4 regions of the Pseudomonas sp. Pme6b genome follow, and region 3 is predicted to be linked to each of the others. Evidence: predicted binding sites of a transcription regulator. Region 3 holds the regulator's gene; each other region holds the start of a gene.
The links. Region 3 encodes FliA, which starts transcription of late flagellar genes. Its sites were predicted from a motif close to CTAAAGTTTNNNNNNNNNNNGCCGNTAA; they were not measured.
Positions count from the first base shown of each region.

Region 1 (4,689 bases), 130 kb from region 3:
TTGCCACTGGAGCTGGTGATAGCTTCCATTCATCCCGACGATTCGGCCAGAGTCGACAAGTCAATCGAGGACGCGCTTCAGAACAGCGAAACCTACCGATGCGAATACCGGGTTCTGCATGAAGACGGCCTTTATCGCTGGGTTGAAGCCAGCGGAAAAATCGAGCGTGATAGTCGCGGCAAGCCTGTTCGCAGTCCGGGCGTATTGCTTGATATAGACAGCCGTCGCATGGCTGAAGACGAGCGCGACCGGCTCAACGAGTTGCTGAGGATATTCACGGCTGCCGTTCCGGGCGTTGTCTACGCCAAGGATCTCGAAGGTCGCATGCTGGTCGCCAATCGTGGCACCGCTGAACTGATCGGCAAGCCGCCCGAGTTTTTCATCGGCAAGACGGACCTGGAGTTTCTGGATGATCAGCAACAGGCACGGGTGCTCATGGAAACCGACCGGCGGATCATGCAGAACAATGTCAGCGAACAGATCGAAGAACAGGTCAACCTGCCTGACGGCTCTGCAGCGACGTGGCTCTCGACCAAAGCGCCCTTGCTCGATGAAAACGGCGAGGTGATCGGTCTGATCGGCTCATCTGTTGATGTCACCGCCAGAAAAAAAGCCGAAGAAGCGGTCAGAGAACTCAATCAGACACTCGAACAGCGCATCGAACAAGCCGTTTTCGAACGTGAGCAGATCGAAGACGCCCTGCGCCATTCCCAGAAGATGGACGCCGTCGGACAACTGACAGGCGGCATCGCACATGACTTCAACAACCTGCTGGCCGGCATTTCCGGCAGCCTTGAACTGATCACCAAACGACTGGCTCAAGGCCGTGTCGGTGATGTAGACCGGTACGTGTCGGTCGCTCAGGGCGCAGTACGGCGCGCGGCTTCGCTGACTCACCGGCTGCTGGCGTTTTCGCGGCGTCAGAACCTGTCCCCGAGAGTCACCAACGTCAACGTGTTGATTCAGGACATGGAAGAACTTATTGCACGCACGGTCGGCCCGGAGATAGATATAAAAGTCGTCGCCCACGATGACTTGTGGCCTGCACTGATCGATCATGCCCAGTTGGAAAGTTCGCTGCTGAACCTGTGCCTGAACGCCCGTGACGCAATGCCCAGTGGCGGGCGCATCGTCATCGAAACAGCCAATGCGTCCATTGAAGAATGTACCGACCCTGACCACGGCATTCCTGCCGGCGAGCACTTGAGCATCCGCGTCACAGATACTGGCATGGGGATGAGCCCGGACACCGTCGCCAAGGCGTTTGAACCGTTCTTCACCACCAAACCCATTGGCGCCGGGACCGGCCTGGGCCTGTCGATGGTCTACGGTTTTGTGCGCCAGTCCGGCGGTCAGATCCGCGTCGAGTCGGTTGAAGGTCATGGCACCAGCGTAGTCATGCACCTGCCACGGCATATTGCTGAAAATGCTCCACGCGCTGCCGAGCCCGAAATAACCGAAGAGCCAGCGCAGCACACCGGCGAAACCGTTCTGATCGTTGATGACGAGCCGTCGGTCAGAATGCTTGTCGCCGAGGTGATCACCGGCCTGGGCTACAACTGCCTGGAAGCAGGCGACGCTCAGTCAGGTTTGCAGATCCTGCAGTCAGATACCCGCATCGACCTGCTCATCAGTGACATCGGTTTGCCGGGCGGCATGAACGGCCGGGAAATGGCTGACGCTGCGGGCGACTGCCGACCGGGGCTGCCGACCCTGTTCATCACTGGCTACGCCAAGACTTCAGTGCTGGACGACTGCCACCTGCGGCCCTGCACACAAGTTTTGACCAAACCGTTCGGGCTGGATGCTCTCGCCGGGCGAGTGACAGGCCTGATCGGCGCGGATGCAGCCACTCGCTGCTATTGATAGCGTGCACCCTACGACACCCGATGGCCGGTATTTTGTGGTCAAGGGACAACTCTGGCGATGTTCCAATCCGTCCCTGAGCGAAGAGGTTCGTCAGCGACTAGTGAATGAGTTGATGGCTGCCCGGCGCGAAGTCAAGGCAGCCAAGGCAAGCGCGGATTCAGATGCACTGAAAGCCGCCCGGACCGGGGTTCACCAGGCCAAGGTTGCACTTGGGGAGCGCGGCGACGTCTGGTGGACTGACGGGGCGAGGGATTTCAATCGGTGCAATGTGGAAAACACGCCATATGCGCAGTGGTATGAAGTGTCAGAAGCACAACGATCGACTAAGTAAACGCCTTCGATACAGCGGCAAACCTCATTCATTACTATTCACCGCCCCGCTTGATCATCGGATTAGGCCTCGCCTTGCCCCTGAGGCGCTGTGATAGACGCTCCGCGAAGCATTTATATGATAACCAGCATTTATTAATCGGCGCGCCCGCCGATAAACCGCTATTGCTTTTGCTGTACTTCACATCTCGGCACTCCCCCTCTAAAGGCCCTTATCGGCATGACAAAATCGCTAAAATTCAGCCATAAAATCCTGTTGGCGGCGTCTCTCGTAGTGATCGCCGCATTCACCCTGTTCACGTTTTACAACGACTATCTGCAACGCAACGCCCTGCGCCTGCAATTGAAGGAGAACCTGAATCAGACGGGTGACAGCACCGCAGGCAACATCCGCAACTGGCTTTCAGGGCGAATTCTTCTGGTAGAGAACCTGGCGGAAAATGCGTCTTCGCCGCAATCAACCGACGCGCAGAATCTTGCCCTCGGCCAACCCACGCTTATCGCCACCTTCATGAGTATTTACCAGGGTAAGAGCGATGGTTCTTTCGTCACTCAGCCGCCTGATGACATGCCGGCCGACTATGACCCCAGGACCCGGCCGTGGTATGTCGATGCCGTGCGCGCAGGCAAGACGATCCTCACCGAACCGTATCTGGATGCTGTGACCAAAGGGTTGATCGTGACTCTTGCCACACCGGTCAAAAGTGCATCGGGTGTATCCGGGGTCATTGGCGGTGATCTGAGCCTGGAAATACTGGTGAAAATGATCAGCTCGCTGCGCCTTCATGGCGACGGCTACGCGTTTCTGGTCGATGCGAATGGCCGCATTCTGGTCCACCCGGACACTTCGCTGGTAATGAAAACGCTGGCAGAAGTCTACCCGGCGAATACGCCGAAATTGTCCCAGAACCTGAGCGAAAGCGAGCATGCCGGAAAAGCTCAGATTCTTACGTTTGCCCATGTAGACGGGCTGCCTTCCGTCAACTGGTATGTGGGCGTGGCGATGGACAAAGAGATCGCCTATGCAGCACTGGGCGAGTTCAGAAACTCGGCCATCGTGGCGACTGTCATTGCGGTGGTGCTGATAATCCTTCTGCTGGGAATGCTTCTGAGCGTACTGATGCGGCCGCTCAACCTGATGGGCCGCGCCATGCACGATATCGCTGCCGGCGAAGGTGATCTGACCAAACGCTTGACGATTCAGAGCGAAGACGAGTTCGGGTATCTGGGCAACGGCTTCAACCTCTTTGTAGAACGAATCCACGACTCGATGCGTGAAGTAGCCTCCTCCACGGTACAGCTCAATGAAGTTGCCCAGCGGGTAGTGAATGCCTCCAACTCGTCGATGCTCAATTCCGATCAGCAGTCCAACCGTACCAACAGCGTGGCCGCAGCCATCAATGAGCTGGGCGCTGCAACCCAGGAGATTGCCCAGAACGCCGCGCGCGCCTCTGGCCATTCAAGCGATGCACGCACGCTGGCCTCGGACGGTCAGGACGTGGTCGGGCAGAACATCGCGGCCATGAGCCGCCTGTCAAAGCGCATCAGCAACGCAAGTGAACAGATTGAAACGCTCAATACAAAAACCGCCAACATCGGCCAGATACTGGAAGTGATTACCGGCATCTCTCAACAGACCAACCTGCTGGCCCTTAACGCAGCCATCGAGGCGGCACGCGCGGGTGAAGCCGGCCGAGGTTTTGCCGTGGTGGCCGACGAAGTACGCAGCCTGGCCCACCGAACGCAAGAATCGGCGAGCCTGATCGAGCAGCTGCAATCGGGCGCTCGCGAGGCTGTTGCGCTCATGAACGAAAGCCAGCGTGAAAGTGTTGAAACGGTCGGCATTGCCAACAAGGCCGTTGCAAGCCTTGAACACGTTACCGAACGCATTGGCGAAATCGACGGCATGAACCATTCGGTTGCCACGGCGACCGAAGAACAAACTGCCGTTGTGGAAGCGATCAATGTGGATATCACAGAGATCAATACCCTGAACCAGCAAGGCGTGGAGAACTTGAACGCTACCCTGCGCGCCTGCACTGACCTTGAACAGCAATCCACCCGCTTGACTCAGCTGGTGGGTAGCTTCCGTATATAACGCTCAAGCCGCTGCCAGAGAATTTCTGGCAGCGGCTCTACATCCCGACTGCCAGGAAGCACGCGCAACTAAGGCAACTGCTGTTCAATCACCACCAGCCACCCCATGCCGGGATAAGTCTCAAAGCCCGGGGTCATTGAATACCCTTGAATGCTGTTGTTGGGCAGTGTGCTGTAACCGGTGGCCTGCCCCGCCCTGGTCTGCAAGTCGATACTGTGGCCCAACGGGCTTTGGGGGTCGGAACTGGCAATTATCCTGTGGCTGGCATCGACCATCATCACTCGGGTGCGGATGCGCTCTTCATCACTCAGACGCACGCCATTGATCACCGAGTCCGACTGATTCTTCCAGTCAAAGAAAATCCCGATGACGCCGATCACAGGTGAGTGTTT
Region 1 is NZ_CM176704.1:4,163,457-4,168,145, forward strand. Features, by position in the region: gene AC4ANE_RS18810 (hybrid sensor histidine kinase/response regulator) at 1-1,866, shown strand, start outside; gene AC4ANE_RS18815 (hypothetical protein) at 1,871-2,200, shown strand; gene AC4ANE_RS18820 (methyl-accepting chemotaxis protein) at 2,420-4,297, shown strand; gene AC4ANE_RS18825 (methyl-accepting chemotaxis protein) at 4,366-4,689, opposite strand, start outside.
Region 1: the regulator FliA is predicted to act here: its motif matches at 2,330-2,357, upstream of AC4ANE_RS18820 (methyl-accepting chemotaxis protein).

Region 2 (4,689 bases), 600 kb from region 3:
TTAGGCGTCGGCAGGCAGGCCGTTCAGCTGATCATGTCTGCCTTTCCACAAACCATGAAGCTAAATTCACTTCCAGTGGATTTCTACACTGGGGGGCACATCTGAGGACATGCTTTACCTCACTGCACACACGGGCGGCTGTAACTTGATCAAGCAATCAAGCCCTGCGGTGGAAGACCCACTCCTCAAGGCGTTCATGCTGGAACTGGATACAGCCCCCAAAACCGTTCTCACACAACAAACCGATTAACCAACTGATTCAGATTAACCGCCAGCTTTGACATTTCGCCGCACGCACTCGCGGTTTGCGCGGCTCCAGCAGCACTCTGTGTCGTAAGCTCACGAATGCTGACCAGATTTCGGTCCACCTCTCGAGCGACATGAGACTGTTCTTCAGAAGCGGTCGCGATCATGAGGTTGCGTTCATTGATTTGAATAATGGCCGTTGATATTTGATCCAGCGAGGTACTGGCCTCTTGGGCAACGCCAAGTGATTCGGTCGCAAGGTCTCTGCTCGTATTCATTGCCTTCACGGCCAGGTCAGAATCGCTCTGAATGGCAGCAATCATCTGCTCGATTTCTTGAGTAGACACCTGGGTGCGATGGGCTAAAGCCCTTACTTCGTCAGCCACCACCGCAAATCCACGGCCTTGCTCGCCCGCCCGTGCGGCTTCGATGGCGGCGTTCAACGCCAACAGGTTGGTTTGCTCTGCAATGGCCCTGATTACCTCGACAACCTTGGTGATGCTCTGAGCACGGTCTGACAACCCTTGAATCTGCTCGCTCGTGTTTTCAACGTTACCGTTCAGCTTTTGAATTGACTTTAACGTCTGAGCCACCCGCGCCAAACCTACCTCGGTATAGCCTTGGGTACGTTTGGACTCTTCGGAGGCTGACTCGGCATTACGAGCGACCTCATCAACGGCAGCGCTCATTTCTGTGACCGCTGTCGCTGCCTGATTGACTTCATCGTTCTGGGAAACAAGGCCGCGACTCGACTCCTCGGTAACCGCCGTCATCTCTTCAGACGCAGAAGCCAACTGAGTAGAGGAATCGGATATCTGCATGATGGTGGCGCGCAGGTTTGCCTGCATCTGCGCGAGCGCTTTCAACAGTCTCCCCGCTTCATCGGTCCCGCTTACCAAGACCTCTTTGGAGAGGTCACTGGCTGCGATGCGCTCAGCGACAGACAGCGCGTCGTTAATCGGGGAGGTAATACTTTTCGTCAGCAGTAATGCTAAACCGACCGTCAAGATAACGACACCCGCTATCAGGCCGACAACAAGCCACAGGCCGTTTTCATAGAGATCCGTCGCAGTTTGCCCGGCCCGTGCAGCGCCTTCGTTGTTAAAGTTGGTGAGGTCTTTGATCTGCACCTCCATCGTGTTCGTCAGAGGGCGGATGCTGGTACTCACCAGGCTGACCGCAGCCGCGATATCACCCTGTCTCATCAAAGGCTCAAGAATATCCAGTTGTTTGGCATAGGCATCAGCACTATTTTTTACCGGAATATAAAACGATCGCTCCTTTTCATCGGCGATGAGGGGCTCATAGTTCGCCACCGCTTCGGTGAATGCCTTACGGTAGCCAGCGAAGCTTTCAATAGTCTTTTGAATGGATTGAGGATCAGCAAGGCCTCGCTGCGTTTCGAGCCTCAGGCGAAGGATCGTGGTGTTCATCAACGCCGTTTGGCGGATGCTGGCCATCCAATTGAGTTCGACGTCTTTCTCGGCGTCTCTGAGCTTGCCCATTTGCAGGACTGCAAATACCCCCAGCACGAATACCAATACGATGATTGACGTGAAAAACAAGGCAGCTCGGGGAGCTAAATTGAGGTTTCGGAGGCGCATTCGAGATTCCTGCCTTTAAATTATTATTGACATATTAAAGAGGCTATCGACCCAAATCCGGAAACTTTAAGCTCGTCGTCGAAAGACCTTTTGGATGGTAAAAAGCGGTCATGACTTTACAAGACCTCAACTCAGCAGCGGCCTGAATCCAGAACGGGCTGGCCTATGAACTGCTTTCGTGTGGAATGGGCCATCGACCGCCCCTCGACGCAGTTGCGACCTCTGGTTTTGGCGCAGTAAAGAAGTCGATCTGCTTCCCTCAGGGCCGCTGTGTAACCCTCCGTCTCGAGTGCGTTGATCGCCACCACGCCCGAGCTGATTGTTACGTTGCCCAGCGGGCTGGCGGAGTGCTCTATTAATGCGTTTTCAATGGATAACCTGACCTCTTCGGCAACGCTTAAAGCACCTGTTAAATCTGTGCCAGGCAACAGAATCACAAACTCTTCTCCGCCATATCGTGCGGCCAGGTCGCCAGGCCGCTTGATACCGCTTCCGATAAGCCCCGCTACCTGGCTTAGGCAGTCGTCGCCCCGCAGATGGCCGTAGCAGTCGTTGTATTGTTTGAACCAGTCAATATCCAACAAAATAAGGGCGATGGATGAGTTATCTCTGGAAGCTCGTTCCCACTCCAGTTGAAAGGTAGCGTCGAAACAACGCCGATTGGCCAGATGCGTCAAACTGTCGGTCCTGGCGATGATCTCGAGGTCGGCTCTGGCGACACTCAACTCATTTTCCGCAGTGATCAGGTGTCGGATTTGCCTGTATAACAAGATGCCGAGTAAAACCAGGGTCAAACTGATCATGCCGACCAGCGCCATGGATCGATATGCATAAGCCCACCAAGGGGCGAATACATACTCGCAGGACACACCAGCGGCGGCGACGATGGGCAATCCGGACACCCGCCGATAGGCATAAATTCTTTCCACGCCATCCACTACAGACTTGAACACAGCGGTGCCGCTGTCGCTGTATGGCAGATAGCGAGTGAAAAGATCACCTTTGGCGATATTGGTGGTCATCAATGCTGCCAGCGTCGGTCGTCGAGCCAGCAGGTCGCCATTGTTCAGCGCGAGGAAAATAACGCCCTTGTCGTCCACATCCATGCGTTTGAAGAATGATTGAAAATAGGCCACAGGCACAGGCACAGTCGCCAGAGCCACACCTGCAAATGTGCCATCCGCAGTATTGATACGTCGGCTGATCGGGATGACCCTGTCTCCCGTGCTGCGGCTCTCAATGATGGAGCCGATGTGGATGGACTCGTCGGCGTTGTCGCGGTGATAGACGAAGTACGCGCGGTCGCTGTTGTTTTTTAACTGTATACCTCGAGAAAAAGAGTTGGCGACCCAGTTGCCTTGGGCATCGTAGATAAAAAGCCCTTGAATGCCGTTGACGTTCAACACGTCCTGAGCCATTCGCTTCGCCAATCGAGCTTGCTGAGGCCCTTCTACACCATCGTGTTCCACGCGTTCCACGAGATCACGCAGCGTATTATCAGCCTGTCGTACCGTATCCTGAGCTTGCTGCTCGGCAGCAAGAACAATGTTTGAAACCGTAATTGTGGCGGTAGCGACACGCTCACGCCTGGACTGGTTCATCTGCCAGGCTGTAGCCAAAACCAGCGATACACACACCAGGGCAATAAAGCCAATCAGTGCTTTGGTGAGCATGGAAGGCGCGAGCCTGACCGAGGGACGATAAACATGCTTCATGGGTGCGTCATCAAATTGACTTTTGAACGCTCCATGCATCTTTCGTACCCTGATAGCGGGTCTGGCCAGTGCCTTCACTTCTTGCTTGTCTTCGGTCAAAGCCGAGGTGCTGACTGGACCTCCTGGCTAATGGTCCGTGACATCCTCGCGTTGCTCCACTAAATTACGCCCCCCGAAACGCCCTGAGCCTTTCGCGCCTCAAACCTGAAATGCCTCAAACCTGAAATAGTGAAATTCAATGCCTGATTCCCAGACCAACGAAGCCCTGACCTCCTCCAAGCTGGAATACGAAAGCGCAATTGGTCTTTCCCAGCACGTGCCGCAGGCCAAGACCATCAGCGAGATGGTGCTTGATGCGTTCCAGACCGCCAAGGAAAGCGAAGAAATCCGTGAGCTGCGTGCCGCCATTCGTCTGGCGCAGGATGAGCACGATGACGACAAAGCCTACGAACTGATGGGCCAACTGAAACGCCTCAAGGATGCCGAAGCGGCAGACAGCGCAGCACTGGCCGATCTTGGCACGCAGTTCCCGATCAGCCGTATTCTGTCCAGCTACAAGAATGACCCGGCATTTCAGGAACTGGTCTACGGCCTGGCGCTCAAGGTGCTGAACCAGACGCATCAGGCGATCAGCAACCCCAATACCGCCAAGAGCAAAACGACGCGTGCCCGCAAGGAAGCCGAGGTCTACACCATCAGCAAGGATGGCCAGAGTGTCAGCCTGCCGTTACGCACCCCGCGTTCCAACCTTAATGTCGACCGCGAAGCCCTCGAGTTCCTTGGTTTCACCTTTGTCGGCGAAGGCGACACCGCCGAACTGCAGGAAACAACCTTCGTCGACAATGAAGGCAGCGAACTGCCGGTGACCCGTAAAAACATCGTCACCGCCCTGCAACAGGGCAAGGCATTCAACGCTTACAGCATTGCGTAATGACGATCGGCCGGCGATGCGATAACGCCATGGCGCTCGCCTCGCCGACGACCATGTGTTGAGCGAAGAGCAAGTCCAGTGGTTGTCTCCAGCCACTGGCACCGATTTACTCCATCAGCCGATCGCCTCTCGCAAAACCATGAGCCCGCGCACGCAGCGCAATAACCAGGCTCAGCACTAATAATGCAAACAA
Region 2 is NZ_CM176704.1:3,435,404-3,440,092, forward strand. Features, by position in the region: gene AC4ANE_RS15500 (LysR family transcriptional regulator) at 1-4, shown strand, start outside; gene AC4ANE_RS15505 (methyl-accepting chemotaxis protein) at 231-1,850, opposite strand; gene AC4ANE_RS15510 (GGDEF domain-containing protein) at 1,982-3,565, opposite strand; gene AC4ANE_RS15515 (hypothetical protein) at 3,804-4,496, shown strand; gene AC4ANE_RS15520 (MFS transporter) at 4,603-4,689, opposite strand, start outside.
Region 2: the regulator FliA is predicted to act here: its motif matches at 1,894-1,921, upstream of AC4ANE_RS15505 (methyl-accepting chemotaxis protein).

Region 3 (4,689 bases):
GTCGCAACCGGCTTTTCACCAGTGGGCGCAGGAGCGCGTGCAGGTGCTGGAGCAGGCTTGGCGGGCTCGGCCTTTGCCGCAGGTGCAGGCGCCGCAGCAGGCTTGGCAGCCGGTGGCGGAGCAGCAGCTATGGCAGTTGCCGGAGCAGGTGCCTTGGCAACGACCGCATCAGGCTCGAACTTGCCTTTGCCATGCAGTTCGTCGAGCAGGCTTTCAAATTCGTGATCGGTAATTTCGTCCGATGCCGCTGCAGCAGAGGGTGCCTTGGCAGCAACGGCCGCAGGTGCAGGTGCAGGTGCAGGTGCAGGTGCAGCAGCAGCCGTAGCGGCTATGGCACCGTCAAACGAGCCCTTGCCATGCAGTTGATCAAGCAAGGCTTCGAATTCGTCGTCGGTGATTTCATCGCCGGCAGGCGCTGCACCCTTGCTCTGTGCAGCAGGTGCCGGGGCTGGAGCGGCTACAGCATCGGCCGCAAACTTGCCCTTGCCATGCAACTGATCAAGCAGGGATTCAAATTCCTGATCGGTAATTTCATCGCGAGCTGGCGCAACCGCAGGTGCCGCTGATGGTGCCGCAGACACCGGACTGGTGCCGTGCAGCGAATCGAGCAGTTGCTCGAACTCATCATCGGTAATGTCATCGCTGGCCGCTTGCTCGGCAACCGGAGCCGGAGCCTCGGCTTCAACCACCGGCTCGGGCTCGGGCGCTGCGACTTCGTCGGCAGATTGTGGCTCGGCCAGTCGCGAAAGCGCAGCCAGCAGTTCTGGCGTCGCCGCAGTTACGTCAGTCCGTTCACGTACCTGACCGAACATGCTGTTGACGGTGTCCAGAGCTTCCAGGACCACATCCATCAGTTCGGAATCAACGCGACGCTCACCCTTGCGAAGAATGTCGAACACGTTTTCGGCGATGTGGCAGCACTCCACCAGCTCATGGAGCTGGAGGAAGCCGGCGCCCCCTTTTACAGTGTGAAAACCGCGAAAAATTGCATTGAGCAGATCAGCATCATCCGGTCGGCTTTCCAGCTCGACCAATTGCTCTGACAACTGCTCCAGAATTTCGCCGGCCTCTACCAGAAAATCCTGAAGGATTTCTTCATCGGCGCCGAAGCTCATGGGGTGCTCCCTAAAATTAACCGTCAACAGATCTTAGAAGCCGAGGCTCGATAGCAGATCGTCTACATCATCCTGTCCGGATACGACGTCTTCACGTTTATCGGCATGAATCTGCGGACCTTCACCCTTGGCGAGATGTTTTTTAGGATCTTTTTCAGCAAGGATGGATTCTTCGTCATGTTCGATGCCTGCGAAGCGATCGACATGGCTGGCCATGAGCACCAGTTTGAGCAGATTGCTCTCGACTTCCGTAACCAATTGCGTCACGCGCTTGATAACCTGCCCCGTAAGGTCCTGGTAATCCTGGGCAAGCAAAATATCGTTGAGATGCCCGGAAACCCTATCTGCCTCCTGCTCGGTGCGCGTCAGAAAACCATCGACCCGCTTGGCCAGCTCACGGAATTCTTCAGCACCGATTTCGCGGCGCATGAAACGCCCCCAGTCGTCACTCAATGCCTTGGCATCGGAGCTCAGACCGCTCATGAGCGGTGTGCTTTCCTCGACCAGGTCCATAGTGCGGTTGGCCGCATTCTCGGTCAGCCTCACCACATACGACAGGCGTTCGGTCGCGTCGGTGATCTGCGACACTTCCTCGGCTTGAGGCATGTGCGGATCAATATGAAAGTTGACGATTGCACTGTGCAGCTCACGAGTCAGCTTGCCCACTTCCTGATAAAGGCCGCGGTCGCGTGTCTGGTTGAGTTCATGGATCAGCTGCACAGCGTCACCGAAGCGGCCCTTTTCAAGGCTGGTGACGAGTTCCTGCGCGTGTCTCTTTAAGGTCGACTCAAAGTCGGCCATCGAATCATTGTTATCCATAGCGCCCTCGCGGCATGCATCAGCTATTGACGCGTTCAAAGATCTTTTCGATCTTCTCTTTAAGCGCTTGAGCCGTGAATGGCTTGACTACATAACCGTTCACCCCGGCCTGGGCAGCTTCAATGATCTGCTCACGCTTCGCTTCGGCAGTAACCATCAGTACAGGAAGGCTCTTGAGACGCTCGTCCGCACGGACCTGACGCAACAAGTCGATACCGGTCATGCCAGGCATGTTCCAGTCCGTCACCAGAAAGTCAAAGGCACCGCTCTGCAGCATCGGCAATGCGGTCAGACCGTCATCCGCTTCAGATGTGTTGGTAAATCCCAGATCACGCAACAGATTCTTGATGATCCGCCGCATCGTTGAGAAGTCATCAACGATGAGGATTTTCATGTTCTTGTCCAATTCGACCTCCAAGCAGTCTTTAACGCGTTCAGCACCTGAACACGCTGTTCACTCAATACTGGCACAGCACACCCCCAGCTATACGAAACGACGACGGGCTTGGCACAACGACAGTCAAGACTGCGACTAAAGCCCATCGAGACATTGCCCGACAGGCCCTTGCCTCGTCTATCCTGCTACCACGTAACGCTTTGCACAGCCGGCATGCAGACAACGCACGACAAACGTCGCGCACTGCCGTCAACGCGCTCGCCACTCCCCCAAACGCCCCCGCAAACGAGCTGCGCACTGGCTGTGTAACTGACTGACCCGAGATTCGCTGACCCCAAGAACCTCTCCGATTTCCTTGAGGTTCAGCTCTTCGTCGTAGTACAGCGCCAACACCAGACGCTCACGCTCTGGCAAATTGGCAATTGCATCGGCCAACGCTGCCTGGAAGCGCTCGTCTTCCAGGTCGCGCGACGGCTCAAGCGAACCGCTTGCGCCATCCTCATGCAGCCCTTCGTGATCGCCGTCCTGAAGCAGGTCGTCGAAACTGAAGAGGCGGCTGCCCAAGGTGTCATTCAAAATCCCGTAATAATCATCAAGACTCAACTGGAGTTCGGCCGCAACCTCGTGATCTTTAGCGTCACGGCCGGTTTTAGCTTCAATTGCACGAATTGCGTCACTGACCATTCGGGTATTGCGGTGCACTGAGCGTGGTGCCCAGTCGCCCTTGCGCACTTCATCCAGCATCGCACCACGAATGCGAATGCCGGCGTAGGTCTCGAAACTCGCACCTTTGGTTGAATCATATTTGGTGGAGACTTCAAGCAGACCGATCATGCCAGCCTGGATCAGATCCTCGACCTGCACGCTGGCCGGCAAGCGCGCCAGCAGATGATAAGCGATACGCTTGACCAATGGCGCATAACGCTCGATCAACTCGTATTGCGAATTACGGGAAGCCTTGCTGTACATCTGGTAGCCGCTCGCAGTCATTGCACAGGCCCTGCACTGGTCTGGTGAACGAGTCGCTCAACGAAGAACTCGAGATGACCCCGCGGGTTGGCTGGCAGCGGCCAGGTATCAACCTTCTGGGCAATGGCCTTGAACGCCAGCGCACATTTGGATCGCGGGAATGCTTCGTAGACGGCGCGCTGTTTCTGTACGGCCTTGCGCACGCACTCGTCGTACGGCACGGCACCTACATACTGCAGCGCGACATCAAGAAAACGGTCCGTCACTTTGGTGAGTTTGGCGAACAGGTTGCGCCCTTCCTGCGGGCTCTGCGCCATGTTGGCCAGCACACGGAAGCGGTTCATGCCGTAGTCGCGGTTGAGCAGTTTGATCAGGGCGTAGGCATCGGTGATCGACGTGGGCTCGTCGCACACCACCAGCAACACTTCCTGAGCGGCGCGCACGAAGCTGACCACCGATTCGCCGATACCGGCAGCCGTGTCAATCACCAGCACATCAAGGTTGTCGCCAATCTCGCTGAACGCCTGGATCAGACCCGCATGCTGGGCCGGGGACAGATGCACCATGCTCTGGGTGCCAGAGGCGGCAGGCACGATACGCACCCCACCCGGCCCCTGCAACAGAACGTCGCGCAACTCGCAACGGCCCTCTATCACATCGGCAAGTGTACGTTTAGGCGTCAGCCCAAGCAGAACGTCGACATTGGCCAGACCCAGATCGGCGTCCAGCAGCATGACACGACGGCCAAGCTCGGCAAGGGCCAGTGAAAGATTCACTGACACGTTAGTCTTACCGACGCCACCTTTGCCACCGGTCACCGCGATAACCTGTACGGGATGCATGCTGCCCATGTTATTTCTTTACCTTGTCTTGCGTAGACCGAAACCACATCGAGGGCTGCACGTTCGCAAATGAACACCGCATGGCAGACCGTTGACGCAGGGACATTCCAATAATATCCATCACTTAACCCACTCTCTTGCCAGGGGTGTGATAGAGGTCAGCAAACATATCAGCCATCGCTTCCTCGCTCGGCTCATCCTGCATCTGCACACTCACCGCACGGCTCACCAGTTGATGACGACGCGGGGTGTGCAGGTCGTCAGGAATACGGGGTCCGTCCGTGAGGTAGGCCACAGGTAATTCATGACTGATCGCCAGGCTCAGGACTTCGCCAAGGCTGGCTGTTTCATCAAGCTTGGTCAGAATGCATCCGGCCAGGCCACAACGCTTGTAACTGTGATAAGCAGCGGTCAGCACCTGCTTCTGGCTGGTGGTCGCCAGTACCAGGTAGTTACGCGACTTGATGCCACGCCCTGCCAGACTTTCCAGTTGCATGCGCAGCGCGGGATCGCTGGCTTGCAGCCCGGCGGTATCGATCAACACCAC
Region 3 is NZ_CM176704.1:4,031,164-4,035,852, forward strand. Features, by position in the region: gene AC4ANE_RS18225 (chemotaxis protein CheA) at 1-1,115, opposite strand, end outside; gene AC4ANE_RS18230 (protein phosphatase CheZ) at 1,149-1,934, opposite strand; gene AC4ANE_RS18235 (chemotaxis response regulator CheY) at 1,954-2,328, opposite strand; gene fliA (RNA polymerase sigma factor FliA) at 2,581-3,321, opposite strand; gene fleN (flagellar synthesis regulator FleN) at 3,318-4,151, opposite strand; gene flhF (flagellar biosynthesis GTPase FlhF) at 4,267-4,689, opposite strand, start outside.

Region 4 (4,689 bases), 3.0 Mb from region 3:
GGATGCTGTCGGTGACGGTGGTGACCTGAACCATTTGCCCCAGGGTATTGAGGTAACGCAGGAACGATAGCGGGTCCATGCCGTTGCGAAACACATCCACGCCAAAGCGCAGCGAGATATGCCATAGCACTTCGGCAGGCTGTTCATCGATCACACTCGGCGCTCGCGCCTCGTCAGCAGGTTGGGCATTGCCTGGTGCCTGATAGACCTGTAACGCCTGACGCAGCGCCGCTTCGCGTTCCAGAGCGGGCGGCTGCAATGGCTGGCCACGGCTGGCTACTACATCGATCAATTCAAGCATGTGATCGCCGGACTTGAGCAACACCGCGATCAGCCCGGCGTCCACCGACACGCTGCCTTCACGCAGGCGGTCGAGCACGTCTTCAACGATGTGGGTAAAGCTGACGATAGGCGTCAGCCCGAATAGCCCGGCAGACCCCTTGATGGTGTGCGCTGCGCGGAACACTGCGCCAATCGCGTCCTGATCGCCGGGTTCGCTTTCGAGTTGCAGGAGGGATTCCTCCATGGCCTGCAAAAGCTCACACGCTTCAACAATGAACGTCTGCTGTGCCTGATCGAGATTAATACTCACGATGACTTCCTTGATCGATCACTCGGCAATAATGCAAATGGACGCGCTACAGCACGACACCGGGATTACATAACTCGAAGGTTTCGGTGACTGCCTTGCTTTGCCCGGTCATGCGCAGCGAGGTCCCGGTCTTGCCGGCTTCGCGCTGGATGACTGCCAGCAATTGCAGGCCGGCACCGTCCATCTCGGTAACTTGCGACAAGTCGACTTCCACTCGCGCCGCACCAGTGATCTTTGGCAGCAAACGGGCGGCGAGTTCGGTCACGGTGTAGATCGTCAGCTCGCCGTCGATCTGCACGCGGGTGGCGTCAGCCTGATTGTCGTCTGGGGTTGGCATGCTGGCCTCCATGGCCCTTGATCTCAGGGCAGGATCAGCTTGGAAACCGCTGCGAGCATTTGCGCTGGCTGGAACGGTTTGACGACCCACGCCTTGGCACCTGCCGCCTGACCTTCAGCCTTTTTCGATTCCTGGGACTCGGTGGTCAGCATGATGATCGGCGTGAACTTGTAACTGGCCAGCTTCTTCACTTCCTTGACGAACGTGATGCCATCCATGTTTGGCATGTTCACGTCGCTGATGATCAGGTGCACTTTCTGCCCGGTCAGCTTGCCCAGTGCATCTTTGCCATCGCAGGCCTCGATAACGTCGTATCCGGCACTTTTCAGCGCGATGCCGACAACCTGCCGGACACTGCTTGAATCGTCGACCACCAATACACTCTTAGCCATGATCTACTCCTAGAAAAACGTGATTTCCTGCGAATTCTGCTGTGCTGCCGATTCGCCGCGGTGAGTGCGGCGTTGCTCGTCGGTCGCGTAGGTGGACTCCATGCGCGCCAGCCATTGCCGGGCGTCGATGACGACGGCCTCATCGGGAGACTGGCTGGCTTGCAACAGATGCGCGTGCAAAGAGTCGATGTTGTCGCGTACGTGAGCGAGAATCTGGCTGACCCGGTCCTGAAACTGCAGGTTCACAAGGACTTCGGTCATTTCGTCGCGAATACCGTAGCTTTCCTGCTTGAGCAGGTCGGCGGATTCGGCCAGGCGACCGGTAATGCTCTGGAAACGCTCCAGGACGTTCTGGATGCTTTGCTCGGAAGCTGCCACCGAATGGCTGTCCTGATCAGCACCGCTGGAGGCGGCCTGCACCAGTTGCGTGATGGCATTGTTGATGATGTCGACCTTGGCCGACATCTGCTGACCGGTTTCGCTGGACTTGCTCGACAGGCTGCGCACCGCGTCGGCGACCACGGCAAAACCACGGCCGGCTTCACCTGCGCGCGCCGCTTCAATCGCGGCGTTAAGGGCCAGCAGGTTGGTCTGTGCAGCAATCGCTGCGACGTCCGCGGCCATGGTGCGCAACTCGCCTGTGTAGGCGGTCAGGCTGCGAACCTGAGAGAGCGTCTGGTCGCGGCTGGCTTGGGTGGCTTTAAGGGAGTCAATCACCTGGCTCAGCTCGCTGTCACTCTGGGACAGGACTTTCAGAGCGCCATCGGCATTCTGACCGTCCAGCTCACCGGCAGCGTGTTGCGAGGCCTGCACGGTTTCCTGCAGGCGTTCGGAAATTCCCATGAAGCGGCTGCTCAGCTCGACAATGGCGGTTTCGGTTTGCTGGCGCGAGCTTTCGACCTGCTTGGCCCAGATCGGCATGGCACCGAGAAAGACTTCGTTGAGCTGGGCATGGGAGGCCATGGCGCTGGTTTGAGCGTTATGTGCCTGGTGATGGTCCAGAGCTTGAGCAACAGCCCGATGCACGTCGTTCTGTTGGGTGCGGGCAGCCAGTGCACAGGCACCCAGACCGATAGCGAGCAGTGCTGCGCAAGCGACCAGATTGGTCGTACTCGTCCCGGATTGCGTGAGGATCCAGGCAGCGGCAGGTATGACGGGAATCAGAGAAAACCAGATGAAACGTGGACGGTTTTGCGCAGGATTACTGCTGGAATGATTCGACATCATGGGTTCGATCCCTGAACAGTGCAGCGTTGTACACGACTCAATGGTTATCTGCGCGGTGCAGACGAACTTGATACCTGTACGAGCGCCTTCCGTCCGATCGCATCGCGCAGAGCCCGGTCAGATTAAAAATAGCGGGTATTCAGGGCACTGCAAGTCAGCGTAGAGCGAGATGCACTCAAGAGCGTCCAGAGCGGCATGACGATAGTGTTCTCCCCGCACGCCTCTCGTTCCTCACGCTCCAGCGTGGGAATGAATTTCATGACGCTCTGCGTCGCAAGTTCTGCGCTGCACAGGTCACTTCAAGAGAGGACGCAGAGCGTCCAGAAGGGCATGCCCACGCGAAGCATGGGCACGATGGTGTGTTCCCGCACGCCTCTCGGCTGGCGGGCCTTAGTGCAGCTTCATCCGTGGCTCGGTGCCTTTGCCGATCTTGCTGCCCAGCATCAGCATCAGGGTGCGGAAGGTGCCGTACAGCGCCATCTGGTGCATGCGATACAGCGACACATAGAACATCCGCGCCAGCCAGCCTTCAAGCATTACGCTGCCCATCAGGTTACCCATCAGATTGCCGACTGCCGAGAAGCTCGACAGCGAGATCAGCGATCCGTAGTCCTTGTAGGTGTACTCCGGCAAGGTCTTGCCTTCGATCCGCAGGCGCAGCGATTTTGCCAGCAACGACGCCTGCTGATGAGCAGCCTGAGCGCGTGGCGGGACGTTGCGGTCGGTGCCTTTTTGCGGGCAGGCGGCGCAGTCACCGAAGGCGAAAATATTCTCGTCACGGGTGGTTTGCAGCGTCGGCAGCACTTGCAACTGATTGATCCGGTTGCTCTCCAGCCCATCCAGCTCATGCAGAAACGCCGGGGCACGAATACCTGCCGCCCAGACTTTCAAACTGGCCGGAATGACCTGCCCGCTGGCCGTGATCAAGCCGTCGGCGGTCACTTCGCTCACCGCGGCATTGGTCAGCACCGTCACGCCAAGTTTTTCCAGTGTCTTGTGCACCGGCGCGCCGATACGCTCTGGTAATGCAGGCAGCACCCGAGGCCCGGCTTCGATCACGGTAATGCGCAGGTTTTCCGGCTTGATCTGGCCCAGCCCGTAAGCCGCCAACTCGTGCGCCGCGTTGTGCAGTTCTGCCGCCAGTTCAACACCCGTCGCACCTGCGCCAACGATGGCCACGGTGATTTCCTGAGCACTGTCAGCCTGACCTGCGTGAGCACGCAGATAGTGGTTGAGCAGTTGCTGATGGAAACGCTCGGCCTGTTTGCGGCTGTCGAGAAACAGGCAATGTTCCGCCGCGCCCGTGGTGCCGAAGTCGTTGGTGGTGCTGCCCACGGCGATGACCAGCGAGTCGTAACCCAGGCTGCGTGCCGGAACCAGTTCGGCACCGTTTTCATCCAGCGTCTCGGCCAGGTGAATCTGGCGACTGGCGCGATCCAGCCCGGTCATACGCCCGAGCTGGAACTGAAAGTGGTTCCACTTGGCCTGAGCCACGTAGTTCAGCTCGTCTTCATACGAGTTGAGAGAACCCGCCGCGACCTCGTGCAACAGCGGTTTCCAGATATGCGTCAGGTTGGCGTCGACCAGCGTGACACTGGCCGTGCCTTTCTTGCCCAGGGTTTTACCCAGGCTGGTCGCCAGCTCCAGACCGCCTGCGCCGCCGCCAACGATAACAATACGATGCGTCATAAGGATTACTCGGAAGGTTTAAGGAATTCGCGGGGAGCCTGATCTTCGCGAGCGCAAGGCAGCTCATAGCGTCAGAAGGCTCGATAAATGGGTTCATCACGGCAACACCGGGATCAGGAGCGACCTGCGCTCGACTGGATGCCGGTTTGCCTGAAGGTACTCTTCGACACACCTTTGCGGTTCCGGGTTCAGGTGGCTGCTCAATTTATGCGTTGTCTCAAGCGTGCTGACGGGCAGGGGGCCAGGGATCAGTGATTTCCAGCGGCTCGACCTGCAACACATCGTCCAGGCGGATGATGCCGCTTTGTAACACTCGCGCAGTGATTCCGCCATGCCCACGCACCGCCTGAAAGGTTCCGCGACCAAGGCGCTGTTCCAGCCGCGCACAAGGCTGGCACCAGCCAGTGGTTTCAAAAATCGCCTGGCCGATGCGAAAGCGTCGGTTTTTCAGG
Region 4 is NZ_CM176704.1:916,513-921,201, forward strand. Features, by position in the region: gene AC4ANE_RS04090 (chemotaxis protein CheA) at 1-592, opposite strand, end outside; gene AC4ANE_RS04095 (STAS domain-containing protein) at 639-929, opposite strand; gene AC4ANE_RS04100 (response regulator) at 953-1,321, opposite strand; gene AC4ANE_RS04105 (methyl-accepting chemotaxis protein) at 1,331-2,548, opposite strand; gene AC4ANE_RS04110 (NAD(P)/FAD-dependent oxidoreductase) at 2,939-4,237, opposite strand; gene AC4ANE_RS04115 (MOSC domain-containing protein) at 4,455-4,689, opposite strand, start outside.
Region 4: the regulator FliA is predicted to act here: its motif matches at 2,593-2,620, upstream of AC4ANE_RS04105 (methyl-accepting chemotaxis protein).